DNA from 3 places in the Pseudovibrio sp. Ad46 genome. Region 3 is predicted to be linked to each of the others. Evidence: predicted binding sites of a transcription regulator. Region 3 holds the regulator's gene; each other region holds the start of a gene.
The links. The regulator LexA, encoded in region 3, represses DNA repair genes until DNA is damaged. The targets are predictions, from matches to a motif close to TGTTCNNNNTGTGTTCNG.
Positions count from the first base shown of each region.

Region 1 (4,273 bases), on a different contig from region 3:
ACCAGTGTGTCAACATAGGAACGGTAGCGTGGATCGTCTTCCGGGTTCACAAACTCAAAATCTGTGCCCGGACGGATCCGCAGGCCGAAGCGCTCACAGCGGTTTTCCAGAACCTGCGGACGACCAATGAGGATTGGTGTCGCGAGGCCCTCTTCCAGCACCACCTGAGCGGCGCGCAGCACGCGTTCGTCTTCACCATCAGCGTAGATAACGCGCTGCTTATCTGCCTTTGCCTGCGCGATGATTGGCTTCATCACCATGCCGGAGCGGAACACGAAACGGTTCAGCTTATCCATGTAGGCGTCGAAATCTTCGATCGGGCGGGTTGCGATGCCAGTTTCCATGGCAGCTTTTGCAACAGCAGGGGCAATGCGCAGGATCAGGCGGTTATCGAACGGGGATGGAATGAGGTAATTCGGGCCGAATGTGTGGGTGACACCGCCGTAGGCTTTGGCCACCACATCGGTCGGTTCTTCCCGTGCCAGAGCGGCAATTGCCTCAACAGCGGCCAGCTTCATTTCTTCGTTGATGGCCGTTGCTCCAACATCCAGAGCGCCGCGGAAGATGTATGGGAAGCAGAGGACGTTATTCACCTGGTTCGGGTAATCCGAACGGCCTGTACACATGACCACATCGTCACGAACAGCCAGTGCATCTTCCGGCATAATTTCCGGGTTCGGGTTGGCAAGGCCCATCACCAGAGGGCGTTTTGCCATCTTGGCGACCATCTCTGGCTTCAGCACTCCAGCTGCTGACAAGCCGATGAAGACATCAGCGCCTTCGATGATATCATCCAGCGTGCGCTTGTCGGTTTTCTGCGCGAATACGGATTTCCATTCATCCATAAGGGCTTCGCGGCCCTCATAAACAACGCCCTCAATGTCAGAAACCCAGATGTTCTCGCGCTTTACACCGGAGGACACCAACAGGTTAAGACAGGCCAGCGCTGCAGCGCCCGCACCGGAAGCAACGACTTTAATCTCATCCAGCTTTTTACCGGAGAGCTCCATGCCATTGCGCACCGCAGCTGACACGATGATCGCGGTACCGTGCTGATCATCATGGAAAACCGGGATATTCATTCTTTCGCGTAGGCGTTTCTCGATCTGGAAACACTCTGGCGCTTTGATGTCTTCCAGGTTGATGCCGCCGAAGGTTGGCTCCAGAACGCCAACTGCATCAACGAACTTATCAACGTTGGTCTCGTCAACTTCGATGTCAAATACATCAATGCCAGCGAACTTTTTGAAGAGGACAGCCTTACCTTCCATCACCGGCTTGGATGCCAAAGGACCAATCGCGCCTAAACCCAGAACTGCGGTACCATTGGAGATGACACCAACAAGGTTTTGACGTGCGGTATAGTCAGCCGCTTTTGACTCATCCTTATGGATTGCCAAACACGGAGCAGCCACACCCGGAGAATAGGCAAGCGCCAAATCTCGCTGGTTTCCCAATGGCTTAGTTGCCTGAATTTCCAATTTACCCGCGCGCGGATACTCATGGTAAAAGAGCGCTTGTTCATCGAGTTCGCCGGAGGTAGGGCGTTTTTTGTCCGTCATCGTCTATTCTTGCCTGACCGAGTGAATGAGCGGCTCGCCACCGGGAATCACTATGACTTCCGGTTCAGATGTCGCAGTTTTGCAAAAACTAGACCATCGCCTAGGATTTTGCAGTATCTCAATACGTCTTAAAGCGTATAAATGCGCGAATTAGAATAAGCAAAACAATTGCATTCAAAATATGCCACAAGGAATGTGTTCCAACTGGCAAAATCGAGCAAATTGGCTCGTCCAAAATCCGGAAACTCATCGAAAGTGCGAAGACTACGCCTGCGGCTAACAGAGCGTTGGATGTTTGCCTTTTTTTGCTGCGGGTCAGGCCTGCAAAAAGCAGGATTGCGAGGAGTGCCGGGAAGTAGCCAGCAGTGGATCCGAGTATCCCCTCAAACAGCCTTGGGCCAAATGCCATTGCCCCAAAGAAGAGCAGCGTTGCGCCCAGTGATATCAAGAGGTTGGCATCCATGTATCGACGCGTGGCAAGGTAGAAGTAAACCAGCATGAAGATCGCAATCGGGATGACATCAGCCAGCATTGACCAGAGGGTTGCGAAGGTGTGGAACAGGAATGAGCCAATCCCAATTATGGTCAGCAGAGCAATGAGAACCAAAGCTGCGTTATCTTGTGCGTTGGTTTGCGTTGAATGCGTTTTTTTTGCGTTACTGCGTGCGTTCAACCAGAATTGAAGGGCAATCAGCGCGGCAATGATAAAAGCAGCGTTGCTCGCTGCATTGAGTGGCTCAGACCAGAATGCATCGGAGGTGCGCTCGCAGTATTGGTTCAGGTGTCGATTCCAATCCATGAGCCCTCCAAGCTGGTACCGCGTTATCTCGCCGTATTTTGAAAGATCACTGTACCGTTCAACCAATGGACCCGGCTAGCCCTCAAAACCTTCTGGAGCTGATCTTGCCGGTTCATTCCTGACGCGTTCGCCAGCGCTTGTTGCAGGTGGTCTTTGTAGATCAGCATGGGGAGCTGGTGGCATGATGCTTTTAGCAAGCGATGCGTGAGGGTGATAAGTTTCTGCTTGAGCTGTGCCACAGTGCCGAATTCTTCTGTGCGGCTGGGAAACACACCGACCAGATTCTGCTCAGTTCCGACCCGCTCCGCGCGCTCTATGAAGGATACGGCTTCTGCCTGCCAGCCCGCTTGCAGAATAGCGCCGGGCTGAATGAGCAAAACCCAGTTGGAACGGGTGCACCGTTTGAGCCCTTCGGCCAGAGCGAAACCAGATTTTGAGGTGGTGCTGACGAAATCCGCACCGCTGGCATCCGCGACAATCTCGGTCCCATCAGATGAGCCTTCGTCGGTGATAATGACTTCTTTCAGGATGCCTTCTGCGGAAGCCGGAACCAGAGCGGACAGGGTGAGCACCAGCCGGTGCTCGCTGTTATAGGTGGGAATAAGTGCGCTAATCATTCCAACAGCTTACAGTGATTTGCCTTATCTTTGGAAAGTAAAGGCTTGCAAATCCAGATATTTTGAGCAATGTTCCACTTATGTTCTCATAAGAAGATGAAAGTGCATGCCCCATGTCAACTGCACAAAATCACAGGGCCGAAACTGTGGCCGCTGATCCTTTGGGATCTTCGCTCCCGGTCAACATGACAGGTCGGGGCCGTGCGGCACATTCCAACAAAGCTGGCCGGTTTGAGGCGGAAAGCCGGGAACTGATGGATGATGGCTGGGGAACAATTGATGAACTTCCGCCGATCAAGACAGAAGTGCAGATTGAGACTGCGCGGCATGTGATCACCAAGAACAGCTCTCCTGACCTGCCTTTTGATCGCTCGATCAATCCGTATCGGGGCTGTGAGCATGGCTGCATCTACTGCTTTGCGCGGCCAACCCATGCGTATATGGGCTTGTCGCCAGGGCTGGATTTTGAAAGCCGCTTGTTTGCCAAGCCCAATGCAGCACAGGTGCTGGAGCGGGAGCTGGGTGCATCCTCTTATCAACCCAAACCCATTGCGATTGGCACCAACACTGATCCCTATCAGCCGATTGAACGCACGCACAAAATCATGCGCGATGTTCTGGAGGTTTTGAACAAGACGGGCCATCCGGTGACCATTGTCACCAAGTCAGCGCTGGTCATGCGGGACATCGATATTCTCAGCGAAATGGCAGAGCGTAATCTGGCAAAGGTGGCAATTTCTGTGACCACACTGGACCGGAAGATCGCGCGGAGCCTTGAACCGCGCGCGTCAACGCCGCCTCGCCGTTTGCAAGCGATCAAGGCACTGTCTGATGCGGGTATTCCAACCGCTGTGCTGGCAGCTCCGATCATTCCTGGACTGACGGATCATGAACTTGAGAGCATTCTTGAGGTTTGTAAGGAGCATGGTGCGACAGAGGCCAGTTACATTTTGCTGCGCCTTCCTCGAGAGGTTTCTGAACTCTTCAAGGAATGGCTTTTGCGGGAAGCTCCGGGCAGTTACCGGCGTGTGCTGAGCCTTTTGCGTTCCATGCGTGATGGAAAGGACTATGACGCTCAGTGGACGCAGCGCTTCAAGGGTAAAGGTCCTTACGCTGACCAGCTGGCAAAGCGCTTTCAGCTGGCGTGTAAGAGCAAGGGTTTATCCTCGCGCTCAATGAAGTTGTCCTGTGACCATTTCATCAAACCAACTTGCGGCGGTGTGCAGCTTTCATTGTTGTAGACGAGGCGTGTTTTGATGCTTGAAAGCTGCCGGGCTGCATGGCAATGAGGGGCA
Region 1 is NZ_LMCG01000040.1:270,096-274,368, reverse strand. Features, by position in the region: gene PsAD46_RS08230 (NADP-dependent malic enzyme) at 1-1,562, opposite strand, end outside; gene PsAD46_RS08225 (ceramidase domain-containing protein) at 1,681-2,361, opposite strand; gene PsAD46_RS08220 (glycosyltransferase) at 2,385-2,978, opposite strand; gene PsAD46_RS08215 (PA0069 family radical SAM protein) at 3,164-4,219, shown strand; gene PsAD46_RS08210 (ribonuclease HII) at 4,273-4,273, shown strand, end outside.
Region 1: PsAD46_RS08215 (PA0069 family radical SAM protein) is a predicted target of LexA. The motif match lies at 3,049-3,066, and genes of this name have one in related genera.

Region 2 (4,273 bases), on a different contig from region 3:
GCCGATGGCACGGCCTGAAACCAGCTGCGGCTGGCCGTTCGGGTTCAAATCAGGCTGAAAAGGAGTGTTCACCGATGAGAAGTTAGGTGAATTAACACAGCCAGCCAACAAGAAGGAGACGCCAAGTGCAGCCCCTGTCACAAGTTTGCGGAAGCTCATTCCACGCAGTGTGGCTGATCCTAAGCTCATGGATGCCCCATCTATTCCGAAGGCCGTTCCATCAATCCCTCATTTTGCAAGGGACGAAATCCGGCAATTTAAATTTAGAACTCGTCGCGATTGTTCCCGCGCCATGCTCTAATCGATTATTTTACGCACACTCTTATCCGAAAACCGGACCCCACTTCTCGGAGATATGCCTTAGTTTGGTTTATTTCTACAGATCCATCGCAGTTAATACAGCCTCAACCCAAGGAAATCCGCGATTTTTTTAAGGATTCTGTCAAAAACTCCCCGTTGTAATTAGTCATTTTGCGGTTTGTTGGTTAGATGTGCACTCTCTACTGTGCAAAACTTGCTCCATTCTGGAGCTTTCACGAGGCGACCATGGATCATTCCGAAGCTGCATCCGAGCGGAAATACTACATTGGCGAGCATTCGCTAACGGCTAAACGGATTGAACCGGGACTGCACATCGTTTCGACCCCAATCGGCAATCTGCAGGACATCACAATCCGTGCGCTGGAAACTTTGGCTGCTTGTGATCTTATTGCCTGCGAGGATACTCGTGTGACGGGTGTTTTGTTACAGCGTTATGGCATCCGCACGCAGATGATGACCTATCATGAGCACAATGCTCACAGGCAACTTCCCAAAATTTTGGAAGCATTGGGCGCTGGACGAGCCGTTGCGCTGGTCTCCGATGCAGGTACGCCGCTCATCTCTGATCCAGGTTTTCGACTTGTAGGTGATGTGGTGGAGCACGGGCACAAGGTGGTACCAATTCCAGGAGCTTCGGCCATGTTGAGCGGTCTGGTAGGTGCTGGTTTGCCTTCTGACACCATTTTGTTTGCTGGTTTTTTGCCCAATAAGACCCATGGCAGAAAGAAACGTCTTGAAGAACTGAGAGATATTCCAGCGACACTGGTGTTTTATGAGAGCCCTCACAGAGTTGGGGCTTCTCTTATCGACATGACTGAAATTCTTGGAAAGCGTAAAGCAGCTGTTGCCCGCGAGCTGACCAAGCGGTTTGAGACCTTCCAGCGTGGTACCCTTGCAGAACTGAGTGATTTCTATTCGGGGGATCGCCCTAAGGGAGAAATTGTTATTCTTGTTTCACCACCTGAAGAGCAGGAACTGACCGAGGTTGATGCAGACGCGCTGTTGCATGAGGCATTGAAAGAAATGCCAGTGAGCGCAGCAGCCAAAAAAGTCTCCAAAGCGACCGGGGTGGATCGAAAGACGATTTATACCCGTGCGATGGAGCTTAAAAATGCAGGAACCGCAGAAGAGCCCGAGAGCGACTAAAAGCAGCCTTCTGAAGAAGCAGGCAGCTTACCGAAAAGGCCTGCAGGCGGAGTTGAAAGCAGAGATGTTGCTTCGTCAGGCTGGCTGGCAGATTCTTGAAAGACGCTACAAAACCAAGCAGGGCGAGATCGATTTGATCGCCGAACAAGACCAGACGATCGTGTTTGTGGAGGTGAAAGCCAGACGGGGTGTGGATGATGGCTTATATGCAATCACGCAACGCTCTCAACGAAGGATTGCAAATGCCGCCCGAGAATGGGTTTCACACCACAACGATGTGGTTGGAAAAACCTTGCGATTTGATGCGGTTATTCTTCCCAAACACGGAGAAGCCCAACACTTCCCTAATCTTTTTGAAGCTGAAATTTTTTAGGAAACAAATATTTTATCGCAAAAATGTAGACAAATTGCTTTCTGACCCACATATCTGCAGCTAACATCCATTTTTATTTACATGGATTTCTATCCCAGCGTTATTTCAGGAGTGCCTCATGTCCCAAGCAGCTTCTTCTGGTGCCAAGCGGCCGCTTAAAGTCGCCGTACAGATGGACCATATCTCTACCATCAACATTGCGGGCGACAGTGCTTTTGCTCTGATGCTAGAAGCGCAGGATCGTGGTTATGAACTGTATCACTACACACCAGAGCGTCTGGCGCTGTGGGGTGAAAAGGTTATGTGCCGCGTTGAGCCGGTAACCGTGCGCGACGAAGCAGGCAATCACTTCAGTTTTGGTGAACCGCAGCGCGTTGACATGTCTGAAATGGACGTCGTTCTGATGCGCCAGGATCCTCCATTTGATCTGGCTTACATCGCTGCGACCCACATTCTCGAAAAGCTTTCCGAGACAACGCTCGTTCTGAACAATCCAGTCTCTGTGCGTAATGCACCAGAGAAACTGTTTGTGACCCAGTTTGCAGACCTGATGCCGCCAACGCTGATCACTCATGATCGCGAGGAGATTGATGAGTTCCGCAACATCCATAGCGACATCGTGATGAAGCCGCTGTTTGGACATGGTGGAGCTGCTGTTTTCCGCGTGACCAAAGATGACCTGAACTATGGGTCACTTTACGACTTCTTCTCCGTCACGTTCCGCGAGCCTTGGGTCATTCAGAAGTTTCTGCCGAATGTGAAGCACGGTGATAAGCGCATTCTCCTGGTTGATGGTGAGTTTGCTGGTGCAGTGAACCGTGTGCCTGCAGAAGGTGACTTACGCTCCAACATGGTGCGTGGCGGATCTCCAAAAGACAGTGACCTGACCGAGCGCGAAAGAGAGATTTGCGCACGCCTTGGGCCGACGCTGAAAGAGCAGGGGCTCATTCTCGTTGGAATCGATGTGATTGACGGAAACCTCACTGAAATCAACGTGACTGCCCCAACTGGCATTCGAGCGATCCAGAAGCTGGGTGGGCCAGATGTGGCCGGCATGGTCTGGGATGTGCTTGAGAAAAAGCTGGAAGCCTAAAAAGTAGCAAAAGCCCTGTTCTTCAACAGGGCTTTTCTTTTTCATCATGAACTCCGAGAATTCAGGTAGAGCTTCTTATGGGAGCTTTCGTATTTCTGAGTATTCAAGGCTTGTGTGTTTCTCATTCGTTCCTGCTTAATTACTACAATGATGATTAATTGTGGCCGCAGGAGTGTCAGGTGTTTGCTCGCATCTCTACCGTTTCCTTTCAAGGTGTCGACGCTGCAAATGTTGACGTGCAGGTCCAGATTAGCCCCGGATCCGTCTATTTCACTCTTGTTGGTCTGCCCGACAAGGCAATTGCAGAGAGCAAAGAGCGGGTTCGTTCAGCTCTCATTGCCTCCGGCCTGGCGCTACCCGCCAAACGTGTGACAGTTAATCTGGCTCCGGCTGACCTGCCAAAGGAGGGATCTCATTATGACCTTCCTATTGCACTTGGCCTCTTGGTGGCGATGGGGGCACTGCCTGCGGAAGCTGTCGAAGGTTTCCTCGTTCTAGGTGAGCTCTCACTGGATGGCAGCATTTCACACGTAAACGGAGCCCTCCCAGCTGCAATCGCTGCTGTTGCAAACGAGAAAGGTTTGATCTGTCCGGAAAGTTGCGGCTCTGAAGCGGCATGGGCGGATGAGAACCTGAAGATTATGGCCGCGGGATCACTGGTTCAGCTCTACCGCGCATTGAAAGGTGATATTACTCTTTCTGCCCCAGAACCGCGTAGCTCTCCACAAGCTGCCAGTTCACTGGATCTTGCCGATATTCGAGGTCAGGAAACAGCGAAGCGGGCACTAGAGATTGCTGCGGCAGGCTCTCATAACCTGATGATGGTCGGCCCTCCAGGCTCAGGAAAAACCTTGCTCGCAAGCAGGTTACCCGCTCTATTGCCACCACTTTCAGCTCGCGAACTGCTGGAAGTATCCATGATCGCTTCCATTTCAGGAGAGTTGGAAGATGGCGCTTTGAGCAATCAACGCCCCTTCCGGGCACCACATCACTCCGCATCCATGGCTTCACTGGTTGGCGGAGGCATAAAGGCCAGACCTGGCGAAGTGTCCATGGCTCACAATGGTGTGCTTTTTTTGGATGAACTGCCAGAGTTCGATAGCTCCGTTCTGGACAGCTTGAGGCAGCCTATTGAGAACGGTGTGGCGACGATTGTTCGCGCCAATTATCGGGTGAGCTATCCATCCATAGTGCAAGTGGTTGCTGCGATGAACCCTTGTCGTTGCGGATATGCAGGAGAACCGGGACATACTTGCAGGCGAGGCGATAAATGCGCCAGTTCTTACCAGTCGCGAGTGTCTGGGCCTTTCGTGGACCGGATGGATTTGCAACTTCATGTT
Region 2 is NZ_LMCG01000005.1:54,298-58,570, reverse strand. Features, by position in the region: gene PsAD46_RS01850 (penicillin-binding protein activator) at 1-189, opposite strand, end outside; gene rsmI (16S rRNA (cytidine(1402)-2'-O)-methyltransferase) at 547-1,467, shown strand; gene PsAD46_RS01840 (YraN family protein) at 1,433-1,840, shown strand; gene gshB (glutathione synthase) at 1,959-2,933, shown strand; gene PsAD46_RS01830 (YifB family Mg chelatase-like AAA ATPase) at 3,113-4,273, shown strand, end outside.
Region 2: PsAD46_RS01830 (YifB family Mg chelatase-like AAA ATPase) is a predicted target of LexA. The motif match lies at 3,049-3,066, and genes of this name have one in related genera.

Region 3 (4,273 bases):
CACAAGTTTTCTGCAAGGGATAGAGCGTGTGCGCAGTGGGATAGCACAGCGGATCCGGCGGGTGTTGGATAACAGCCCGGAAAGTGCGTTTGCTGTTGCACTTCTGGTGGGCAAGCGAGACTATCTTGCCACCGCTGACAAGGATGCCTTGCGCAATGCAGGGCTTGCTCATGTGCTCGCTATCTCCGGCATGCATATGGGACTTGTGACCTCTCTGGTCTTCCTTGGTGCCCGCCTGATCCTATCCCTCAGCCAGTCGCTTGCGCTGAAAGGACATATTCACGTTTATGCCAGCGTGGCAGCACTGATTGCGGCGATTGTTTATCTTGGTTTGTCAGGAGCTTCTGTGGCAACGCAGCGGGCTTTTTTGATGGCGGCGATGATTTTATGCGCGGGTCTGCTTGGTCGGCGGGCCTTCAGTCTGCGTGGTCTGGCGCTGGCTTGCCTTGTGCTTTTAAGCCTGAGGCCGGAGGAGGTTCTGGCTCCCGGGTTTCAGATGTCCTTCATTGCAGTGCTCGCCTTGCTCTCAGCCTATATGCTTGGGAAGGATTGGTTGCTCGGTAATCGAGATAGTTCGCGAAGACGGAATACCTCATGGTTTCATAGGATTAGTCGTGTAATCTTAAAGTGGATTCTAGCTTGTGCGTTGACCTCGTTGATTGCAGGTGCTGCCACGGGGCCAGTTGCGGCGATGCATTTTGAGCAGGTTGCGCCTTATGGAGTTCTGGGGAATATTCTTGCTATGCCATTGGTGACTTTTGTGGTTATGCCCCTTGGGTTATTGAGTCTGTTGGCGATCCCGTTTGGTGCGGATGCGTTCTTTCTGCAAGGGATGGAGGCTGGGTTGGCGCTGGTGCTGAAAGCTGCTTACTGGGTGAGCTCACTCAGTGAGGGGCTGACCAGTCTCGGGGTTTCCAGTGCTCCAGGGTATCTGCTCGTGATCCTAGCGATTGTCGTACTGTGTGTGATGCCGCTGCGCCTGAAATGGCTTTCACTTCCGGCATTTACGGTGAGTGTCCTGATGTTTGCCGGTGGCAAGGCGCCTGATCTGATGATTGCGGATGCGGGCAAGCACATTGCTTATTATGGGCAGGATGGTGCGTTTCGACTGACGTCCTCACGTATGTCGTTTGCTGCTGACAGCCTGTTGCGCGCTGGTGGAGTTTCGGCGGGTTCGTTCAAGCAACACAAGGTGAGGGCTTCAGATCGGTCCTGTGATGATCGCGGCTGTGTGATTGAGATATTCCCTCAGCAGCCTGCAGAGGGAGGGAGGATAAGCTCTGCGCCGATCCTGTTGGCACAGTCCAAAGTGGCTGATGTTTTGGAGGCTGACTGCCATCTTGCCACCATCGTCATCACGCAGGTTCAGGCGCCTCCGGCTTGCCGGGCTGAGCTGGTTATTGACCAGAAGGTTTTCGGAGAGCGCGGTTCAGCTTACATCTGGCTTTCTGTTGGTGCTGAGGGCGGGGAAAGAATAAAAAAAGTGCGCTGGGCATATGATGCTCAGCGCAGGCCTTGGAATCCGAAATTGCCTCAGGCAACCAATGATTTAATAGCGGCGGAAGAGCGCAATCATCTTGCCTTGCACGTGGACGCGGCCCGGGCCGAAGATGCGAGTTTCGTAGGCGGGGTTGGCCGCTTCCAGCGCGACTGAGGCGCCTTTTTTGCGCAGGCGCTTCAAGGTTGCTTCTTCTTCATCAATCAGCGCCACAACAATCTCGCCGTTATCAGCCGTGTCACCACGTTTGATCAACACGGTATCTCCATCGAAGATACCGGCATCGATCATGGAATCGCCTTTGACTTCCAGCGCATAATGCTCGCCGCGACCCATCAGATCAGCAGGCATTGCGATGGTATGGCTTTGTGTCTGGATTGCTTCGATTGGGACGCCTGCAGCAATGCGGCCCATGACCGGGATTTCCAGCGTTGGCACTTCGTCTGGTGATGTGGCGCGTGGAGGTGGCGGCGTTGCTACTTTCTTGCTCAGGGAGCCCTCAATCACCTCAGGTGCAAAGCCTTTTTCCTTGGCGGCAGGCTTCAGGCCCGGAGAAATGGAGTCTGGCAGTTTGAGGATTTCAAGTGCACGAGCTCTGTTCGGCAAGCGGCGAATGAAGCCGCGCTCTTCCAGAGCTGTGATCAGCCGGTGAATGCCGGATTTGGAACGGAGGTCCAGCGCGTCCTTCATCTCATCGAAGGAGGGCGGAACACCGGCTTCCTTCAAGCGTTGATGGATGAACATCAAAAGCTCGTGTTGCTTCTGTGTAAGCATCTTTTATCCCCGTTCGCTCCTAAGGCGCTGATTGAAAGTGAGCGGCCATTCCTGACCAATCGCGGTTTTGTAATTCCAAGAAGCTGAAAGACTTCAACTTCTGCGATTGGAAGGACAAAACACGAACGTACTCTACCTGTTCTCATTGTGTTCTGCAATGGGTTTGTTGAGGTTAAGCCCTGCTAGAACTGGGGGATTTGGTTTCTGGTGGGTGAGTGGGCAGGGGTTGCCCACTCCTGATGACTGGATTTAGCGTAGCTTGAGCAGCTCCACTTTTTCACCTGCCTTTGCAGCTGGTGCGTGTGGTGGGCGAATGATCAGGGCATCTGCTTTTGTCAGCAAGGCAAGCATGGAAGAGTCCTGTTTGCCAAACGGCGTTGCTATCAGATCTCCGTGTTCATCTGTACTCAGGCTAGCGCGCAGGTAGTCCTGGCGCATATCATTTGCAGGCAAATCAGTTGCCAATGTGGCTTTGGTAACGCCTTGATTTGTCACAGAGACCGTGCGGCCTAGCATCTTATCCAGAAGCGGGCCAAGGAAGAGGAGTGCGCATACAAGGCTGGAGACTGGATTGCCAGGAAGGCCGAGGACTTTCATGGGGCCAAGGGCTCCGGCCATGAGGGGCTTGCCCGGGCGCATGGCGATGCGCCAGAAGCCTAGCTCCATGCCTTCAGCGCCCAGTACGTCCTGAATGAGATCGTGGTCGCCCACAGAGGCACCGCCGAGTGTCACCAGTACATCGGCTTTTGCTTCAATAGCCTGTTTCACGCGTGCCGTGATTTCCTCAGGCTGGTCTGGTGCAATGCCCAGCATCATTGGCGTTCCGCCACAGTTTCTGACGAATTCTGCGATGCCGACCTGATTGGACGCTATGATTTGATTCGGACCTGGTATCTGACCTGGCTCGACGAGTTCATCACCATTTGCGAGGATCGCAACGACTGGCTTTTTGCGCACTGGCAAGGTTGCGTGGTTCATGGCGCCTGCAAGAGACAATTCACGGAAGCCGAGTGGTGCGCCCGCCTTCAGGAGGGTCTGGCCTTCTTTGAAGTCGAGGCCTGCTGGGCGGATGAACTTACCAATAGAAACGGCTTCCTCGCAAAACAGGTTATCCCCGTCACGGCGAGCGTTTTCCTGCATCAAAATTGCGTCGACGCCTGCTGGAACAGGTGCACCTGTAAAGATGCGCAGAGCTTCTCCGGCTTGCAGCGTGCCATCGAAGTTATGCCCGGCAGCAATTTCTCCAATAACTTTCAAGGCAGTCTCTGGATCGACCGTATCAGCAGCTTTGACGGCATATCCATCCATCGCTGAGGCGGAAAATGGAGGCTGCGTTCGTGTTGCGGCAACATCTTCTGCCAGAATGCGTTTTCCAGCTTCAAGTAGTGGAAGCTGCTCGGTGTTGGTTGGCTTCACATCTTTCAGGAGGCGGTCCAGCGCTTCTTCAATACTGATCAAGCTCATTGGGAGTTATCCTCCTCAGCCAGATAGTGACCGGACTTGCCGCCCTTCTTCTCCAGCAACCGGATTTCACCGATCTCCATAGAACGGTCAACGGCTTTTGCCATGTCGTAAATTGTCAGGCAGGCAACGGAGGCGGCTGTAAGTGCTTCCATCTCGATGCCAGTCTGGCCGGATACCTTTGCGAAGACTTCGATCTCAATTCCCGGCAGTTCAGGATTGGGTGTGAAGTCCACCTGAACCTTGGAAAGCGCCAGAGGATGGCACAACGGGATCAGCTCGTGAGTTCTCTTGGCCGCCATGATGCCAGCAATGCGCGCCGTTGCGAGCACGTCGCCTTTCTTGGCGTTGCCTGAAAGGATCATGTCCAGAGTTTCAGGCTGCATTTTTACCTGACCGCCTGCACGGGCAATGCGTGAGGTAACCTCTTTCTCCGAAATGTCGACCATATGAGCCGCACCGCTGTCATCTAAGTGAGTGAGTTTTGGAGAAAGTTCTGACATTTTCTTGCCTCTGGACACAGTTTGTTCAGGTGTCTGC
Region 3 is NZ_LMCG01000071.1:60,267-64,539, reverse strand. Features, by position in the region: gene PsAD46_RS18800 (ComEC/Rec2 family competence protein) at 1-1,654, shown strand, start outside; gene lexA (transcriptional repressor LexA) at 1,550-2,272, opposite strand; gene glp (gephyrin-like molybdotransferase Glp) at 2,522-3,736, opposite strand; gene moaC (cyclic pyranopterin monophosphate synthase MoaC) at 3,733-4,236, opposite strand.